2 regions of the Clostridium sp. CTA-17 genome follow, and region 2 is predicted to be linked to the other one. Evidence: a T-box and tRNA genes for the amino acid it is inferred to sense, from the RefSeq annotation. Region 2 holds a T-box; the other holds one or more tRNA genes.

Region 1 (9,022 bases), on a different contig from region 2:
GCATTGAAGTTTCTAAATTAACTCTAGTTGTTATTAGTCTTGGCTCTAAGAAATGTTCTTTCCTTTGATTATTTAATATTTCTATGTGCTTTATATTGTTAAATACCTTATCTACTGAACATATTACTATCTTCTTAGATAGGCGTTTTAAGTACATTAAATCCTCGTTGCATTCAATACTACTCTTATTTGAATATAGGCTTACATCATCATATATTATCAAATTAAAATTCTTTTTTATATTAAAAAGATTATTAAAATTTACAAAATCAAAATTCATAGAATTTAATTGCTCACTTTTACAAACTTTTCTACTCTTACCTACATACAAAACTTTTTCATTATTTATTAAACAATCACTAATTAAACTTTCAATAAAGTTCAACTTTTGATATGGTTCACATATCAAATTTATAAACCTCTCATTGCTTTTTACATACCATTTCTTTAATATATGACTATATCTATTCTCAACCCTTAAATTATTGCCATATAAGCTCACTTTTAAGTCCCCCTAATTTAATCTTGTTCAAAAACCTCATTAGATATTACTTCTTTTATTCTCCAATTTAAAGAAGAATAACGTTCCATACTCCTTGTATTATCAACCATATATTTTAATGCTTTAGGTATTCCAACTACTACAACCATTTCTTTTGCTCTAGTTATTCCTGTATATAATAAATTTCTATTCATAAGTAACGGTGCTCCCATATATGCAGGTATTATTACTACTGGAAATTCACTTCCTTGACTTTTATGTATTGTAATTGCATAAGCTAAATCTAACTCATCTAAATACATAAAATCATAAATAACTCTTCTTTCATCATCAAATATTATAGATAGCTTTTTACCTTCTAAATCTATATTTTCTATAAATCCCATATCTCCATTAAACACACCTGAACCTTCATGCTCACCCTTTCCAGCTATTCTAGTCCATTTTAGAGAGTAGTTATTCTTTATCTGCATAACCTTATCTCCCTCTCTAAATATCATACTTCTAAATTCTTTTTCTTTTTTATATGGAGCCTTTGGATTTAAGACGTTTTGAATTTTTTCATTTAAATTGGTAACTCCTAATACACCCTTTTTCATAGGAACTAAAACCTGTATACTTTTTAACTTATCCCAATTTGAGTTAAACTTAGGCAACCTAGTATTTATTAAATCTATAATAGTATTTAATATTCCCTCTTGAATATCATTTCTTATGAAAAAGAAATCAGTCCCTTTTTCATTTAATTTAGGCATCTCACCTTTATTTATTTTATGTGCATTTACTACAATCATACTCTCTTTTCCTTGTCTAAATATTTCCTTTAGACGTACAACCTTTGTAAATCCACTCTCTATAAAATCATTTAATACATTTCCAGCTCCTACTGATGGAAGCTGATCAACATCTCCCACTATTATAAGCCTAGTACCTACCTTAATTGATTTAAGTAAAGCATTCATTAAAGTTATATCAATCATTGATGCCTCATCTATTATAACCACATCAGCCTCTAAGGAATGTTCCTCTGCATTGGTTACAAAAACACTTTCTTCTTTTTCAAAGACTCCCATGTCAAGCATTCTATGTATTGTGGTAGCTTCTTTTCCTGTAGACTCACTCATTCTTTTAGCCGCTCTTCCAGTAGGTGCTCCCAAAAGAACCTTCAAACCACAAGTTTCAAAAATTTCAATTATACACTTTATTATAGTGGTCTTTCCTGTTCCTGGTCCCCCGGTTATTATCTCTATTCCATTTTGAAAAGCACTTATTATAGCGTCTTTCTGAGATTCTGCAAAAGTTATATTATTTTTCTTTTCAAATTGAAGTATTAGGTGCTCTACATCTACACTTATATCTTGGAAATTGCTTATAGCTAAAGTTAAAATCCTATTAGTTATTCCAAGCTCACAATAATAATTAGGTATTGTGAAAACACCTTCTTTATCATTAACTTTCTCTAACTTTATTTTTCTATCTAAAGCTGCATTTTTAATATTTTCTTCTATTATATCTCCACTTACAGTTAATACATTACTTGCTTCCTTTATAAGTTCATCCTTTGGCATAAAAGTATGTCCATTAGCACAAAATTCATTTATTACGTATCTTATACCACTTTGAATTCTAAAAGGTGAATCTACTTCTATGCCTAAACTCCTAGCAATCTTATCAGAAGTCTTAAATCCTATTCCTGAAATTTCATCACAAAGTATATATGGATTATTTTTAACTGTATCAACTGAACTAGCTCCATATTTTTTATAAATCTTCAAACACTGATTTACACTTAATCCATGTGTTTGCAAAAATATAGTTATATTTTTTAATTCTCTTTGTTCTCTATAAGACTCAATTATGGTTTCTAACTTCTTTTTACCTATTCCCTCTATTTCTTTTAATCTCTCAATATTATTATCTAAAATATTAAGAGTATCTTCTCCAAATTTATTTACAATTTTTTTTGCCGTAACAGGCCCTATCCCCTGTATTATCCCAGAAGATAAATATTTTTCTATTCCATCCTTTGAAGTAGGTAATATCTCTTCACATTCTTCTACTTTAAATTGTTTTCCAAACTGGGAATGGTTAACCCAACTTCCTATAATTTTTAAATTTTGACCTTCTTTCACATGTGGTAAAACTCCCACTGCTGTATGAATAATATTATTTTCTCTAAATTTTATAACTGTATACCCTGTATCTGAGCTTTTAAATACTATACTCTCAACTATTCCATTTAATGCTTCCATATTACCTCCTAAAAGGTTTCTCTTGAATTGTTATTACTATTAATTATATCACAATTATTAAATTTAAATCATAGTGCTTATTTTGTTGACTTACACAAATTAAAATTTTAAGATTATTATGAGGAAGGTGATTCGTATGTTAATAAAAAACTGTAATATAGTATATTTAGATAAGATTGAAAAAGGAAATATACTTATAGAAAACGGAAAGATAAAGGCTATAAATCCTAAAGAAGAATGTAATTGTGAAGTAATTGATGGAGAAGGCTTATTCCTATCTCCAGGATTTATAGATGTTCATATACACGGTGCTGGTGGTCACGATACTATGGATGGTACTTATGAAGCTATAAATGAAATATCAAAGGTTATAGTTAAACATGGTACTACTTCATTTTTACCAACAACAATGACTGTAGCTGCTGAAGACGTATGCAAGTCAATGAAAGCTATTCATAAAGCAAAAACTGAAGGAACAGATGGAGCTAATGTTTTAGGTGCTCACTTAGAAGGACCATTTATAAGCCCAAGTGCAATAGGTGCTCAAAATCCTGATTTCTTAATCCCTCCAACAAAAGAAAACTTCTATAAATTAGTTGGAGAACATGAAGATGATGTTGTTTCAATAACTCTTGCTCCTGAAGTAGAAGGTGCTAAAGAACTTACTAAATTCTTAAGTGAAAAAGGTATAGTTGTTTCAATGGGACATACTAAAGCTACTTATGAAGAAGCTATGGAAGGAATAAAGTGTGGATGCTCTCATGCCACTCATTTATTTAATGCAATGACTCCATTTACTCATAGAGAACCTGGGGTTGTAGGTGCTGTTTTTGATAGTGAAATAACTACTGAAACAATATCAGATGGTATTCACATATCATATCCAAGCTTAAGAGTTGCCTATAAACAAAAGGGAACAGACAAGGTTTTATTAATAACTGATGCTATGATGGCTTGCTGTATGCCTGATGGAATGTATTCATTAGGAGGACAAGAGGTTGAAGTTAAAAATGGAGCGGCAAGATTATTAACTGGTTCTTTAGCAGGATCAATTTTAACTTTAGATGTGGCAGTCAAAAATATATTTAACAACACTAATTATCCACTTAATGAAGTTATAAAAATGGCTACTTATAACGGAGCTAAACACTGTAAGGTTGACGACAAAAAAGGATTAATTAAAGAAGGTTATGATGCTGACTTAATTCTTTTTGATGAAAATATAGATATAAAATATGTAATAGTTAATGGAAAATTAGTTCATAAAGCTTAATATAAAAAAGTACTTTGATTTTTCAAAGTGCTTTTTTATTTTATCTTAATTTAAAAATTACTAGTTCATCTTAAAATAATAAATTTATAGAAAAATAAAAAGCTTAGGATATAAAATCCTAAGCTTTTCTATATATTAAAGATATTTCTTTATTTCTTCAACTTTGTTTAAGTTTTCCCATGGAAGATCTAAATCTGTTCTTCCAAAGTGTCCATAAGCAGCTGTTTGTCTATATATAGGTCTTCTTAAATCTAAATCTCTTATTATAGCTCCTGGTCTTAAATCAAACACTTTGTTTATTATATTAACTATTTCTTCGTCTGATATTTTTCCAGTTCCAAAAGTATCTACTATAATTGATACTGGCTTAGCAACCCCTATAGCATAAGCAACTTGAACTTCTAATTTATCTGCGATTCCTGCAGCAACTAAGTTTTTAGCTACCCATCTAGCAGCGTATGCAGCTGATCTATCAACTTTAGTTGGGTCTTTTCCTGAGAAAGCACCACCACCGTGTCTTCCATATCCACCGTAAGTATCAACTATGATCTTTCTTCCTGTTAATCCAGCATCACCTTGAGGTCCACCGATAACGAATCTTCCTGTTGGATTTATGTAATACTTAGTATTTTCATCTAATAACTCTGCTGGTATAACAGCTTTTATAACATGTTCCATTAAATCAGCTTGTATTTGCTCTTGAGATACTTCTGGACCATGTTGTGTTGAAATTACTATTGCATCTATTCTAACTGGTTTATCATTTTCATATTCAACAGTAACTTGTGTTTTTCCGTCTGGTCTTAAGTAAGGTAAAGTTCCGTTCTTTCTTACTTCTGTTAATCTTCTTGATAATCTGTGAGCCATAGCTATTGGTGCTGGCATAAATTCTTCAGTTTCATTAGTAGCAAAACCAAACATCATTCCTTGGTCTCCAGCTCCAACTGCATCTATATCAATTTTTTCTCCAGCTCTTGATTCTAAAGCTTCATCAACACCCATAGCGATATCTGATGATTGCTCGTCTATTGTAGTCATAACTGAACAAGTTTCACAGTCGAAACCGTATTTAGCTCTATCATATCCTATACTTTTTATAGTTTCTCTAGCTATTTTAGGGATATCAACATAACAATTAGTTGTTATTTCTCCCATTACCATTACTAATCCTGTAGTAACAGCTGTTTCACAAGCAACTCTTGCGTTTGGATCTTTTGCAAATATAGCATCTAAAACTGCATCTGAAATTTGGTCACATATTTTATCTGGATGCCCTTCAGTAACTGATTCTGATGTAAATAATCTTCTCATGGCTAATGCTATCTTACTATCATAATAAGATAGCTAATTCACCCCTTTCATTTTTATTTATTCCAACCCTGTTTATTTAAACAAATAACTTAATTTATCTTCCCACGATTCAAAATAATATCTTTAAAGCTTAATTAACAAACTTTATTTTAATGCGCGCCTTTAAAATATTTTTGTTAATAAAAAAATCTCTTCTCAAACCTTTAAAGATTTAAGAAGAGATTTTAGTTATACACTAAATTTATCTTCTCTCATCTTGTAAAGAATTTCTTTACCGGAATTGGCACCGTAGTGATTTCTCACTGGTTGCCGGGTTTCATAGGGCCTTTTTCCCTCCACCTCTCTGGATAAGAGTATATAAATACTAATTATTCTATTTTATTAAGATATTATTTTAATAAAGAGACACTCAATTAATAGTGTCTCTTTCTGGTGGTGGAAGAAGGATTCGAACCTTCGAAGTCGTCCGACAACAGATTTACAGTCTGCCCCCTTTGGCCACTCGGGAATTCCACCACATATGGAGCTGATGATCGGACTTGAACCGATAACCTGCTGATTACAAGTCAGCTGCTCTGCCAATTGAGCCACACCAGCATATCAATATTTTGTTTTTATAAATGGTGGTGGAAGAAGGATTCGAACCTTCGAAGTCGTCCGACAACAGATTTACAGTCTGCCCCCTTTGGCCACTCGGGAATTCCACCACTTGTGGAGCTGATGATCGGACTTGAACCGATAACCTGCTGATTACAAGTCAGCTGCTCTGCCAATTGAGCCACACCAGCGCATTTATTTATTATGTTTTATGGTGGTCGCAACAGGGATCGAACCTGTGACCCCCTGCTTGTAAGGCAGGTGCTCTCCCAGCTGAGCTATGCGACCTTATTGGTGGTGGAAGAAGGATTCGAACCTTCGAAGTCGTCCGACAACAGATTTACAGTCTGCCCCCTTTGGCCACTCGGGAATTCCACCACTTATGGAGCTGATGATCGGACTTGAACCGATAACCTGCTGATTACAAGTCAGCTGCTCTGCCAATTGAGCCACACCAGCACATTTATTATTTTCCTCTGTCGTTTTGGCTCACCGCCAATCGACAAGACTTAGTATATATTGTTATGCTTTTTATTTCAAACTCAATTTCAGGCGATTTTCAGATATTATGTTAATTTATTTTTAATATTCTCTCAATTTCTTTTGTTTACTTCTTTTTTCATTCATATTTTTTCTTCAATTAACTCAATATTTATGTATGGACTTAATATATCTTTCATTTCTTTATATTCTTTATATTCTAATTTATCCTTAAGTATTTTAAATATATCAATAGCAGCATCTAACTCATCATTTCTCTTAATATGTTCTAATAAAACTCCATAATCAGTTAAAGATAAATTTTTAGCAATAGAAATTAATTTAAACTTATCTGCTTTATTTATTTTCTTAGGAATTGAATACTTATCTACTTTAAATACTTCTTTTCTTTCTTCTGAAGACTTCCCCATTTCTACCTTTTCTTTATACTTTTCATTTTCTTTTATATTTTTTACATTTTCTTTAGTTTTACTTTCTAATTCTTTTTCTTCTTTTAATCGATATTCATCTAAATTATTATTTTTCTTATGATTATTTTCACTTATATTTTCTTCATCTTTATCTTCTCTTAAATCTTCTTTATTGTTTTCTATAGTCTTTTGTTCACTTTTCTCTTCATTAATCTCTAAAATTTCATTCCTCTCATTTTTTGTACTATCTACTTGAAATTTAACTTGCTCATAATTTAAGTTAACAAAATACATCATTGCTCCCATTGTTACTGTAGTAAAAAATAGTACTAAAAAACTTAAAAACCCTTTATTCATAAACATATTCACCTCCATTTTAATAATTACCACCTAAAATCTTTTTTATACTTCTATTTAATATTTCTAATTCCTCCTTCATATAATTAATGAGGGGGTGAAGCCTTGAATAGAATAAAAACTTACTATGAAAATTATTTAGCATATTACGAAATTTCAGATTTTTTAAAAAATCATATAGATGAAAAAACAATTATAGTATGTATAGGAACTGATAAATGTATAGGTGATTGCTTAGGACCACTGGTTGGTACCCTATTAAAAGAAAAATTCTTTCCTTTAAATGTATTTGGTACACTTGACTCTCCTATTCATGCTCTTAATCTTGATAAAAAAATAACTGAAATATTAAAAAGCTATCCTGATTATAAAATAATAGCTATAGATGCTTGCTTAGGAGATCCTAAATCTATTGGTGAAATTCATATCAGAAATGAGCCTATTCATCCTGGAAAAGGAGTTGGTAAAACCTTAAGAAGTGTTGGAGATATATCTATAATAGCTATAGTTGATTCCTCAGAAAATATAGATTTATTTACAAGTAGACCTATTAGATTAAGCTTTATATTAGATATGTCTAAGGTTATTGTAGATTCTTTAATTCACGCCTATTATTTAAAAAACAAAAAAAATTAACCATATATCTCTTAATATTAAGAGATATATGGTTAATTTTACTCATCAATTAATTTTACTTCTAAATCATCCATACCTAAATTTAATTTTTCAAATGTTTTTAAAACTTTACCTGTTCCCTCAGCTACACATTTTACAGCATCATCAGCCACTCTAACCTTAACGCCTGTCCTTTGCTCGATAAACTTATCTAAGCCATTTAATAAAGCTCCTCCACCAGTCATGAGAATTCCTTCTTCTATTATATCAGCAGCTAATTCAGGTGGTGTTTTTTCAAGAACAGAGTGTACAGCTTCACCAATTATGCTAACCTCATCTTTTAAGGCTATTCTAAGTTCTTCACTATCTACTGTTATTATTCCAGGTAAGCCTGTTATTAAATTTCTTCCCTTTACTTCCATGATTTCTTTTCTATTACCTTCAACAGCTGTAGCAACATTTATTTTTAATTCCTCTGCTGTTCTTTCACCAATCATAAGTTTATATTTACTTCTAACAAATTTAATTATAGCTTCATCAAATCTGTCTCCAGCTACTTTTACAGATTCTCTTATAACAATTCCACCTAAGGATATTATAGCTATATCTGCAGTTCCTCCACCTATATCTACAACCATATGTCCACTAGCCTTTGATATATCTAATCCCGCTCCTATTGCAGCTGCTAATGGTTCTTCTATAAGATATACGTTTTTAGCTCCTGAATTTTTTGCAGCATCTATAACTGCTCTTTTCTCAATTCCAGTTGCTTGACAAGGTATACATATCATTACTTTAGGTGCAGATATTCTTCTATTTCCAACACCCTTCTTGATAAAATACTTTAACATAGCTTCTGTCATCTCATAATCTGATATAACCCCATTTCTCATAGGTCTTAATGCTACTATATTTCCAGGTGTTCTTCCTATCATCTGCCTTGCAGATTCTCCTACTGCTAGAACTTTGTTCTTATTTTTGTCTATGGCTACCACTGATGGCTCTTTTAAGACTATACCTTTATCTTTCATATAGACAAGAACTGTTGCTGTTCCAAGATCTATACCCATGTCTGTACCTTTTCTCCAAAACCACATATTTACAACTCCCTAATATATAATAATAATTATTATTTTCTATAAAAATATACATAAATACTAACTTTTATTATATAAGGAATATTTTCATCATTCAACAACTTTAT
Region 2 (9,022 bases):
ATCACCTCTATAGAATTGATTCCAAATTTTATTTATATCTGAATCAGGAATATGGGCACCGGTGTTTTCAATTGAAAAGTAGATTTTATCTTCCTCAACTGAGTTTATATCTATTATTATTTGGTTGTTAGGTTCAGAATATTTTATAGCATTGGTAACAAAATTAGTTAGTACCTGTTCTATTTTAAAGTCATCTCCTTGAACATATAAATCTTCATCAGGAGAGTAATTTTTTATTATAGTTAAATTATTTTTGTTAATATCAACGGAATTTTTTACTAGAACTTCATCAATAAGTTCGGTAAGTGAAAAATCTATTATGTGTAAATCAATTTTACCTGCCTCAAGCTTTGAAAGTTCAAGCATATCCATAACTAATTTGTTCATTTTTTCTGCTTCATCAATTATTATATCTAAATAAACTTCTTGATCTTTATAATCAACTATACCGTCTTTTATTCCTTCAGCATATCCAGATATTATACCAATAGGAGTTTTAAGTTCATGAGATGCTCCAGCAATAAAGTCTTTTCTAAGCTTTTCCAATTCTCTTTCCTTTTCTATATCTTCTTCTAACTTTTTATTTTTTATTTTTAAATCATCTAAGGCGTTAGATAGATTTTTAGATAAAAAGTTTAAAGTTTTAGCTAGATTTCCTATTTCATCTTCACGTTCTATATTACACTTTTCAGAGAAATCCATAGCACTCATTTTCTTTGCAGATTTATTTAATTTCACTAGAGGCTTAGAAATTAAGTTTGAAAATACATAAGATAAAATTAATCCAATTACTATGACTATAAGAATTATGTATTTATAAAAATCTTTTATCAATGCGCTTGCTTCTTCAATTGGTTGGAATGATGTTATTGCTATAATAATAGAATCATTCTTAGAATTAAGAGAAAATGGAACCATATAAACAATATATTTTGTTGAGTATTTTCTGCTCTTAAATTCTGTAGTTACCCCAGAGTTTGAATTTATTAAGGTTTTTGCAAAATCCGGGTCACTATATAATTCAGTAAAAATATCATTTAATAAATCCACAGCCTCTGAATTTTTATTGGCTGGATCAGGAATATATTTTGGAGTACTATCTATAGAATAAATACCTATTTTAGCATTGTTTTCAAGTTCAAAAAAGCTTAAAGCCTTAAATAAAGAGTCAGTATTCTTTATATCATAAGAATATAGAGCTCTAAATTTTAAAACTGCATTGCTTAAATCATTAGTTTTTCTTTTATAATAAAATTCTTGAAAAAATGTCATTTGGAATATCATGGTGAATAGGGTTAAGAATATTATTATACTAAAAGTTATTATAAATAATCTTTTTGAAATACTTTTTTTCACTATTTCACCTCAAATTTATAGCCACTTCCCCTAACAGTAGCTATGTAATTAGCTTTATCAAGTAATTTTTCTCTAAGTCTTTTTATATTAGTGTCAACTGTTCTTATATCACCAAAATAATCATAACCCCAAACATTATCTAAAATTCTATCTCTGGATAAAGCTATACCTTCATTTGAAGAAAGGTAAATAAGTAAATCATATTCCTTAGGGGATAGTAAAATTTCTTCTCCATTTAGTTTTACTTCGTGGGATAACTTGTTTATTGTTAATCCATTAAAATCTAAAATATTTTTATCATTTAATGTACCTGTTCTTCTTAATAATGCTTTAGCCTTTGCTAATAAAACCTTAGGACTAAACGGTTTAGTCATATAGTCATCAGCTCCAAGCTCATAACCTAAAAGTTTATCTTCTTCTTGGCTTTTAGCTGTTAATAATATTATAGGAGTATTGGAAACTTCCCTTATATTTCTACAAACAGCAAGTCCATCTAATTTTGGCATCATTATATCTAATATTGCTAAATCAACTATATTTTCAGAAAATATCCTAAGAGCTTCCTCACCATCAGAAGCTTCTAACACATTAAATCCCTCTTTCTTGAAGTAATCTCTTACAAGAAATCTTATACGTATTTCATCTTCTACAATAAGTACCGTTTTATTCATATAACCACCAACCTTTAAAAAATATTGTTTTAACTTACTTAATATTATACAATGAAAACTAAGGTTTATATAAATAATTTTAGGGGAGTTTTTAATGAAAAGATGGACATTTGATGAAAATACCATAATTTTACCCAATGGGCTAAAAGTTATAACAATAAAAAAAGATACAAGATTAGCATCTATAAATATTGGTGTTAATATAGGATCTTTATATGAAGATGAAAAAGAATTAGGCATGAGCCACTTTGTTGAGCACATGCTTTTTAAAGGAACAAAGAATAGAAGTAATGAACAATTAAATAGAGAATTAGAATTTTTAGGTGGAGATTATAATGCATATACAGATTATATTTCAACAGTATATAGCATTACTTGTCTAGATGAGGAATTTGAAAAGGGAATAGAACTTTTAAGTGATATGGTTTTAAATTCTTCCTTTGATGAAAAAGAAATGAAAAAAGAAAAGGGCGTTGTTTTATCAGAGATAAAAAGTGATAAGGATGATATTGAAGATTTAAGTATTAGCAGAACTCATGAATATGCTTTTGATAAATCAGCACTTAAAAATTCTATTGCAGGAACTGAAGAACATGTTAAGGGATTTAAAAGAAAGCAGGTTTATGATTTTTATAAAAAATATTATACTCCTGACAATTGTGTTATTGTAACTGTAAGTGCCTTTAGTCATGAACAAATGCAAAAAATAATAACAGACTTATTTGGAAAATGGGAAGGAAAATCCCATAAAAAAGCTGAAATAATAAAAGAAGAAAATAAAGAGTTAATAAAAACAACTTACAAATCTCAAATAGAGCAAGGAACTGTTACTTATCTTTATGCTTTTAAAGAGGTTTGCGAAAAGGATAAACTTCCATTAAAGATATTAAGTTATAAGTTAGCTGAAAGTTCAAACTCAATATTATTTAGAGAGCTTAGAGAAGAACGTGGATTAGCTTATGATGTATATAGTCAAATGGATTTAGACGAAAATGTAAATACAATGAATATTTTTACATCAGTTAGAGAAGAATCCATAGATGAGGTAATAGAAGTAATAGACAAAGCTATATTAGACATAAAAAATAAGAATATAAACTTTGATGAAGATATGCTTTGTATGATGAAAAAGACTCATAAGACAGGAGTAGTTTCTACCTTAGAAGATTGTAGCAGTTTATGCAGTTATGTATTAGTTCAAAGTTTAGCAGGAAAAGATATAACTGAGTTTATAAATAGCATGGAAGAACTAGAGACTTTAACTGGGGAGGATATCTATAGAGTTTGTAATAAATATTTGAATAATCCTACTATACACATATTAAAGCCAATGGAGTAGATAAAATGGGAAAAATAACGAGTATAGAAGTTCAAAAGAGAAATGTAAATAGAGTAAATGTTTATGTGGATGAAGCTTTTACCTTTGCTTGTGATGCTGAACTTATATATAAGCAAGGAATACAAAAGGATTCTATAATAGATGTTGAAGCAATCAAGGAAATTGTAAAAGAAGATGAATTTATAAAATGTAAAAATTCTGCATTAAGAACAGTTGAGAAAACCTATAAAACAGAAAAGGAATTAAGAGATAAACTTGCTGAAAAAGGTTTTGAAGAGGATACAATTAAAAGAACCATAGAATTTTTAAAGGAGTACAATCTTTTAAATGATGAAAAATATGCAGAGATGTATATAAAGGATAGGCTTAGAAGTCAGGGAAGAAATAAAATAAAATATGCTCTTATAAGAAAGGGCATTAGTGAAGATATACTTTTAGATAAATTATCTAATATTGATTCAGAAGATGAAAATGATACTGCCTTTAAGTTAGCAGAAAAGAAATATAATATACTAAAGAAAAAAGAAAGTGATAAATATAAATTATCTCAAAAATTATTTAGATTTCTTTTATCTAAAGGGTATGATTATGACTGCTGTAATAGCATAGTTAGAAGATTAACAAATAATGAATATATGGAGTAGATAAAATGAATTTTAACTTAGTAGATATAATTATAGTTTGTTCTTTTATACTGCCATTAGTAGTTGCTTACAAAAGAAAGTTTAATATTATTAAAATAAAGAATAGTATAGAGGAATTAGGAGGATATATATCCTTTTTTCTTGCTTTATACTTAAGTTTTATAGCTATAAAAAAGATAGATATAATAGAGAGGATGTTTTCAATTGTAGTTGTTGAATTCAATAACATTATATCTAACTTTAATATTTCACCACAGGTTATAATAATATTCATAGTATTAGCTCTTACACTTGTAATTTATTTTATAGTAAAAATTATACTTAAAATATTTAGTTTTATTATTATAAATCCCATACTTAGATGGTTAAAGAAAGCGGAGTCTAGAAGGGGAAAGGGATTTGGTAAAGTTGCGGCTTTAATAATAAATATACCAAAGTCTCTTTTTTATATGGCTGTAATTGCTTTAGTAATAGTTATTCTAGGAAGCAATGGTTTCTTAGGAGAGAAAATGGAAGGCATGACTTTAGCTTCAAAGGCTTATGAGGTTATAAATAGTAATAAGTACTATGCTGCTTTAAATAAAGAGTATGAAGCTTTTCATAATGAATATAAAGACGTTATTAGTAACAATATAAATTCTGCGAATGAAAGTAATAAAGAGCCAATAAGTGAAAAAGTGGTTGAAAGTAATAGAAATGTTATAAATCTTTATAATGGTGTAACTTTAGAACAAGGTATAAAATCAAATGAAGATATTAATAAAAAAGCTAAGGAACTTACTAAAAATGCAAAAAATAGTAGAGAAAAAGCTAAAAGAATATATACTTGGATAAGTGAAAATATTAATTATGATGATAATAAAGCTGAAAATATAAGCGAGAAAACTTCTGAGTATAAGTCTGGAGCTATTGAAGCCTTTGAAACTAGAAAAGGAATATGCTTTGATTATTCTTGTCTTTATGTTGCTATGGCAAGAGAAGCTGGGCTTAAAGTTAGAATTGTAACTGGAGAAGGATTCAATGGGAAGGAATGGGGACCACATTCTTGGAATGAGGTTTATTTACCAGAAAAAAATCAGTGGATAACTGTTGATCCTACCTTTGGTAAAGCAGGAAACTATTTTGATAGCAAAAAAAATAGTGAATCACACAGAGATGGAAAAATAGTAGGCGAATGGTAAGATAATAAGTTATATGAAATACAATAAAACTTACAAATATATTTTGGAGAAAATAAAATTTCTTCTAATACTATTTGTAAGTTTTATTTAGCTTTTAGGGAGAATTAGGTTTTTTTATATTTCTTTTAATGAAATTTTGCTTATGTAATTTTAATTATAAATTAGAATAGGTATTGAGAGTTAAGTAGGCTATATGTATTATGATTTATTTTGAGATTTTTGATAAAATTAAACTTATAGCTTTTTCACAATCAATATCTGCATTATCTAATGCCCAAGCTAAGTTAAAATATCTCAAAGCTTTAGAATTATTATTTGTCATTGAATAACAATAGGCTAAGTTAAAAAAATATTTTGAGTCTTGGTATAGCTCTAAAGCTTTAGTTATCATTTCAATAGCTTTTTCATATTGCTTTAGTTTTATGTAGCAAACACCAGCATTATAATAACTATGGCACTTACACTCATCATTATCTAAAGCCTTTTTATAATAATTTATAGCATCAGAATAATTTCTAGTATTGTATAATTCATTACCTTTAGAAAAGTTACTCATTTTTGACCTCCTAAATAATATCTATTTTAATTATTAACTTATTTTGGGATTATATTCATGGGTTGAAAATATTGTGTAATTTCATTAAGTAATAAATTTATAGAAGAATATTTAAAGACTAAAAATATTATAAATTTATATCATATTTGATTAGAGTTACTTGACATAGGTTAAAATAATGGTATAAGATATATCTATAATTTAAATGATGATATAAACAGTGATAAAGAGGAGTAAAGATAGGAAGAACTTTAAGAGAGGAAATCCTTGGGTGTAAGATTTCTAAGTTTGATATCTTGAAGGTAGCTTTTGAGTTTCTTTGGTGAAATTATTGAAGTAATCAAAGACGGCAATTTCAGTCGTTAATTTTAGAGAGCCCTTTTTGTGAGGGAAAAAAGGTGGTACCGCGAGTTTTCGTCCTTTTATGGATGAGGGCTTTTTTTATTGCCTAAAATTACTTTTAAATAAAGAATGTTTTAAATCAGTCTTTGTTTTTAGATAGAACATAAATATAAATGGCTAGCTAAAATAAATATTCATTTAAAATAGACCATAAATAAAAAAATAATTGTTAAAAGGCATTTCAAGATAGTTTTTGGAATGTTTTATATAAATACATAAAATTGTGTTTAAGTTTTAAGGAGGTTAGTCTAATGGATAATAAGAATATTTCTACAACGTATAATCCTAAAGAGTTTGAAGAAAGACTTTATAGCAATTGGCAAGAAAAGAAGTATTTTACTCCTGTAATAGATAAGAGTAAAAAACCTTACACTATAATAATGCCACCACCAAATATAACTGGTAAATTACACTTAGGTCATGCACTTGATAACACACTTCAAGATATGCTTATAAGATTTAAGAGAATGCAAGGATATTGCACTTTATGGTTACCAGGACAAGACCATGCTAGTATAGCAACTGAGGTTAAAGTTGAAAATGAACTTTTAAAAGAAGGTCTTTATAAGAAAGAAATGGGAAGAGAAGCTTTCTTAGAAAAAGTTTGGGAATGGACAGATGAATATAGAGAAAGAATAAGAGAGCAACTTAAGAAAATGGGATGCTCAGCTGACTTTACAAGAGAAGCTTTCACAATGGATGAAAACTTAAGTAAGGCAGTAAGACACGTATTCGTTAAATTATATAAAGAAGGTTTAATATACCAAGGAAACAGAATAACTAACTGGTGTCCTAAATGTCAAACTGCTTTATCAGATGCTGAGATAGAGTATGAAGAAAAAGAAGGAAACTTCTGGCACATTAAATACCCAGTAGTTGGTTCAGATGAATTCTTAGAAATAGCTACAACTAGACCTGAAACTTTACTTGGAGATAGTGCTGTAGCAGTTAACCCAAGTGATGAAAGATATGCTCACTTAGTAGGTAAAATGTTAAAATTACCTTTAACTGATAGAGAAATACCTGTAATCGCTGATGACTATGTTGACGTAGAATTTGGAACAGGAGCAGTTAAAATAACTCCAGCTCACGATCCTAATGACTTTGAAGTTGGTAAGAGACATAACTTACCACAAATAAGAGTTATGGATGATAGCGGTGTAATAAACCACCTAGGTGGAAAATATAAGGGCTTAGATAGATATGAGGCTAGAAAACAAATGGTTGCTGACTTAGAAGAGTTAGGATTATTAGTTAAAATAAAACCTCATACTCACAATGTTGGTACTCATGATAGATGTGGTACAGTTGTAGAGCCAATCATATCAAAACAATGGTATGTAAAAATGCAATCATTAGCAGATCCTGCTATAGAGGTTGTTAGAAACAAAGGAACTAAATTCGTTCCAGAAAGATTTGAAAAGACTTACTTTAACTGGATGGAAAACATTCAAGATTGGTGTATTTCAAGACAATTATGGTGGGGACACAGAATACCAGTATTCTACTGCCAAGATTGTGGAGAAATCATGGTTGAATTAGAGGATCCAACTAAGTGCTGTAAGTGTGGATCAGAGAACATAGAACAAGATAAAGACGTTCTAGATACTTGGTTCAGTTCAGCTTTATGGCCTTTCTCAACTTTAGGATGGCCTGATAGAACTGACGATTTAGAGTTCTTCTATCCAACATCAACATTAGTTACAGGATACGATATAATATTCTTCTGGGTTGCTAGAATGATATTCTCAGGTATTCACAACATGGGAGAAACTCCATTTGATACAGTATTAATTCACGGTATCATAAGAGATGCTCAAGGAAGAAAAATGAGTAAATCTTTAGGAAATGGTGTTGATCCATTAGAAGTTATAGATGAATATGGTGCTGATGCATTAAGATTCATGTTAGTAACAGGAAATGCTCCAGGAAATGATATAAGATATATTCCTGAAAGAGTTGAAGCTGCAAGAAACTTTGCTAATAAGATTTGGAATGCTTCAAGATTCGTTATGATGAACTTAGATAGAGAGCTTATGGATAAATACAAAGACTGTAAAGAGTATAGCTTAGCAGATCAATGGATATTATCAAGAATGAACTCATTAATCAAAGAAGTTACAGAAAACATGGAAAAATATGAGTTAGGAATAGCTCTTCAAAAAGTACATGATTTCTTATGGACAGAGTTCTGTGATTACTATATAGAATTAGTTAAACCAGTATTATATGGTGATGATGAAAAAGCTAAGGGAGTAGTATTTAACGTACTTTACACTGTATTAAATACAGGATTAAAATTATTACACCCAGTAATGCCTTTCATAACTGAGGAAATATATACTCACTTAAGCACAGAAACTGAGTCAATTACAATAGCTGAGTGGCCAACATATGATGAAGCTTTAAATAACGAAAAAGCTGAGAAGGACATGACATTCATAATGGAAGCTATAAGATCATTAAGAAACTTAAGAGCTGAAATGAATGTACCACCTTCAAGAAAAGCTAAGGTTATGGCTTATGCTTCAGAGGAGGCTAAAGATGCATTCATAAATGGTGGAGCTTACTTAGAAAAGCTTGCATCTGCATCAGAAGTTACTTTCTTAGATAATAAGGATAACTTAGATAATAACTTAGTATCAGTAGTTGTTAAGGGTGGAGAATTATTCTTACCATTACTTGACTTAGTTGATAGAGAAAAAGAGTTAGAAAGATTAAATAAAGAGAAAACTAAACTTGAGGGAGAAATCTTAAGAGTTGAGAAGAAACTTTCTAATGAAAGATTCGTAAGTAAAGCACCAGAGGCTGTTGTTAATGAAGAAAGAGCAAAAGGTGTTAAATACAAAGAAATGTTAGAGGCTGTTCTAGAA

Evidence for each region. A T-box is a leader RNA that pairs with one kind of tRNA and senses whether it is charged. The one in region 2 lies ahead of ACYUCG_RS07970 (valine--tRNA ligase), so its partner is inferred to be a tRNA-Val.
Region 1: it encodes a tRNA-Val, which carries the amino acid that the T-box ahead of ACYUCG_RS07970 (valine--tRNA ligase) is inferred to sense. The anticodon was not compared.

What each region holds. Positions count from the first base shown of each region.
Region 1 is NZ_BAAABF010000004.1:254,666-263,687, forward strand. It holds gene ACYUCG_RS09280 (hypothetical protein) at 1-502, opposite strand, end outside; gene recD2 (SF1B family DNA helicase RecD2) at 520-2,754, opposite strand; gene nagA (N-acetylglucosamine-6-phosphate deacetylase) at 2,891-4,027, shown strand; gene metK (methionine adenosyltransferase) at 4,163-5,338, opposite strand; SAM riboswitch class I at 5,587-5,692, opposite strand; tRNA gene ACYUCG_RS09300 (tRNA-Tyr) at 5,769-5,854, opposite strand; tRNA gene ACYUCG_RS09305 (tRNA-Thr) at 5,860-5,935, opposite strand; tRNA gene ACYUCG_RS09310 (tRNA-Tyr) at 5,960-6,045, opposite strand; tRNA gene ACYUCG_RS09315 (tRNA-Thr) at 6,051-6,126, opposite strand; tRNA gene ACYUCG_RS09320 (tRNA-Val) at 6,148-6,223, opposite strand; tRNA gene ACYUCG_RS09325 (tRNA-Tyr) at 6,228-6,313, opposite strand; tRNA gene ACYUCG_RS09330 (tRNA-Thr) at 6,319-6,394, opposite strand; gene ACYUCG_RS09335 (hypothetical protein) at 6,559-7,221, opposite strand; gene yyaC (spore protease YyaC) at 7,309-7,839, shown strand; gene mreB (rod shape-determining protein MreB) at 7,878-8,915, opposite strand; gene spoIIID (sporulation transcriptional regulator SpoIIID) at 9,006-9,022, opposite strand, start outside.
Region 2 is NZ_BAAABF010000003.1:298,159-307,180, reverse strand. It holds gene ACYUCG_RS08000 (HAMP domain-containing sensor histidine kinase) at 1-1,356, opposite strand, end outside; gene ACYUCG_RS07995 (response regulator transcription factor) at 1,356-2,027, opposite strand; gene ACYUCG_RS07990 (M16 family metallopeptidase) at 2,122-3,366, shown strand; gene recX (recombination regulator RecX) at 3,372-4,010, shown strand; gene ACYUCG_RS07980 (transglutaminase-like domain-containing protein) at 4,016-5,191, shown strand; gene ACYUCG_RS07975 (tetratricopeptide repeat protein) at 5,397-5,747, opposite strand; T-box leader at 5,959-6,172, shown strand; gene ACYUCG_RS07970 (valine--tRNA ligase) at 6,401-9,022, shown strand, end outside.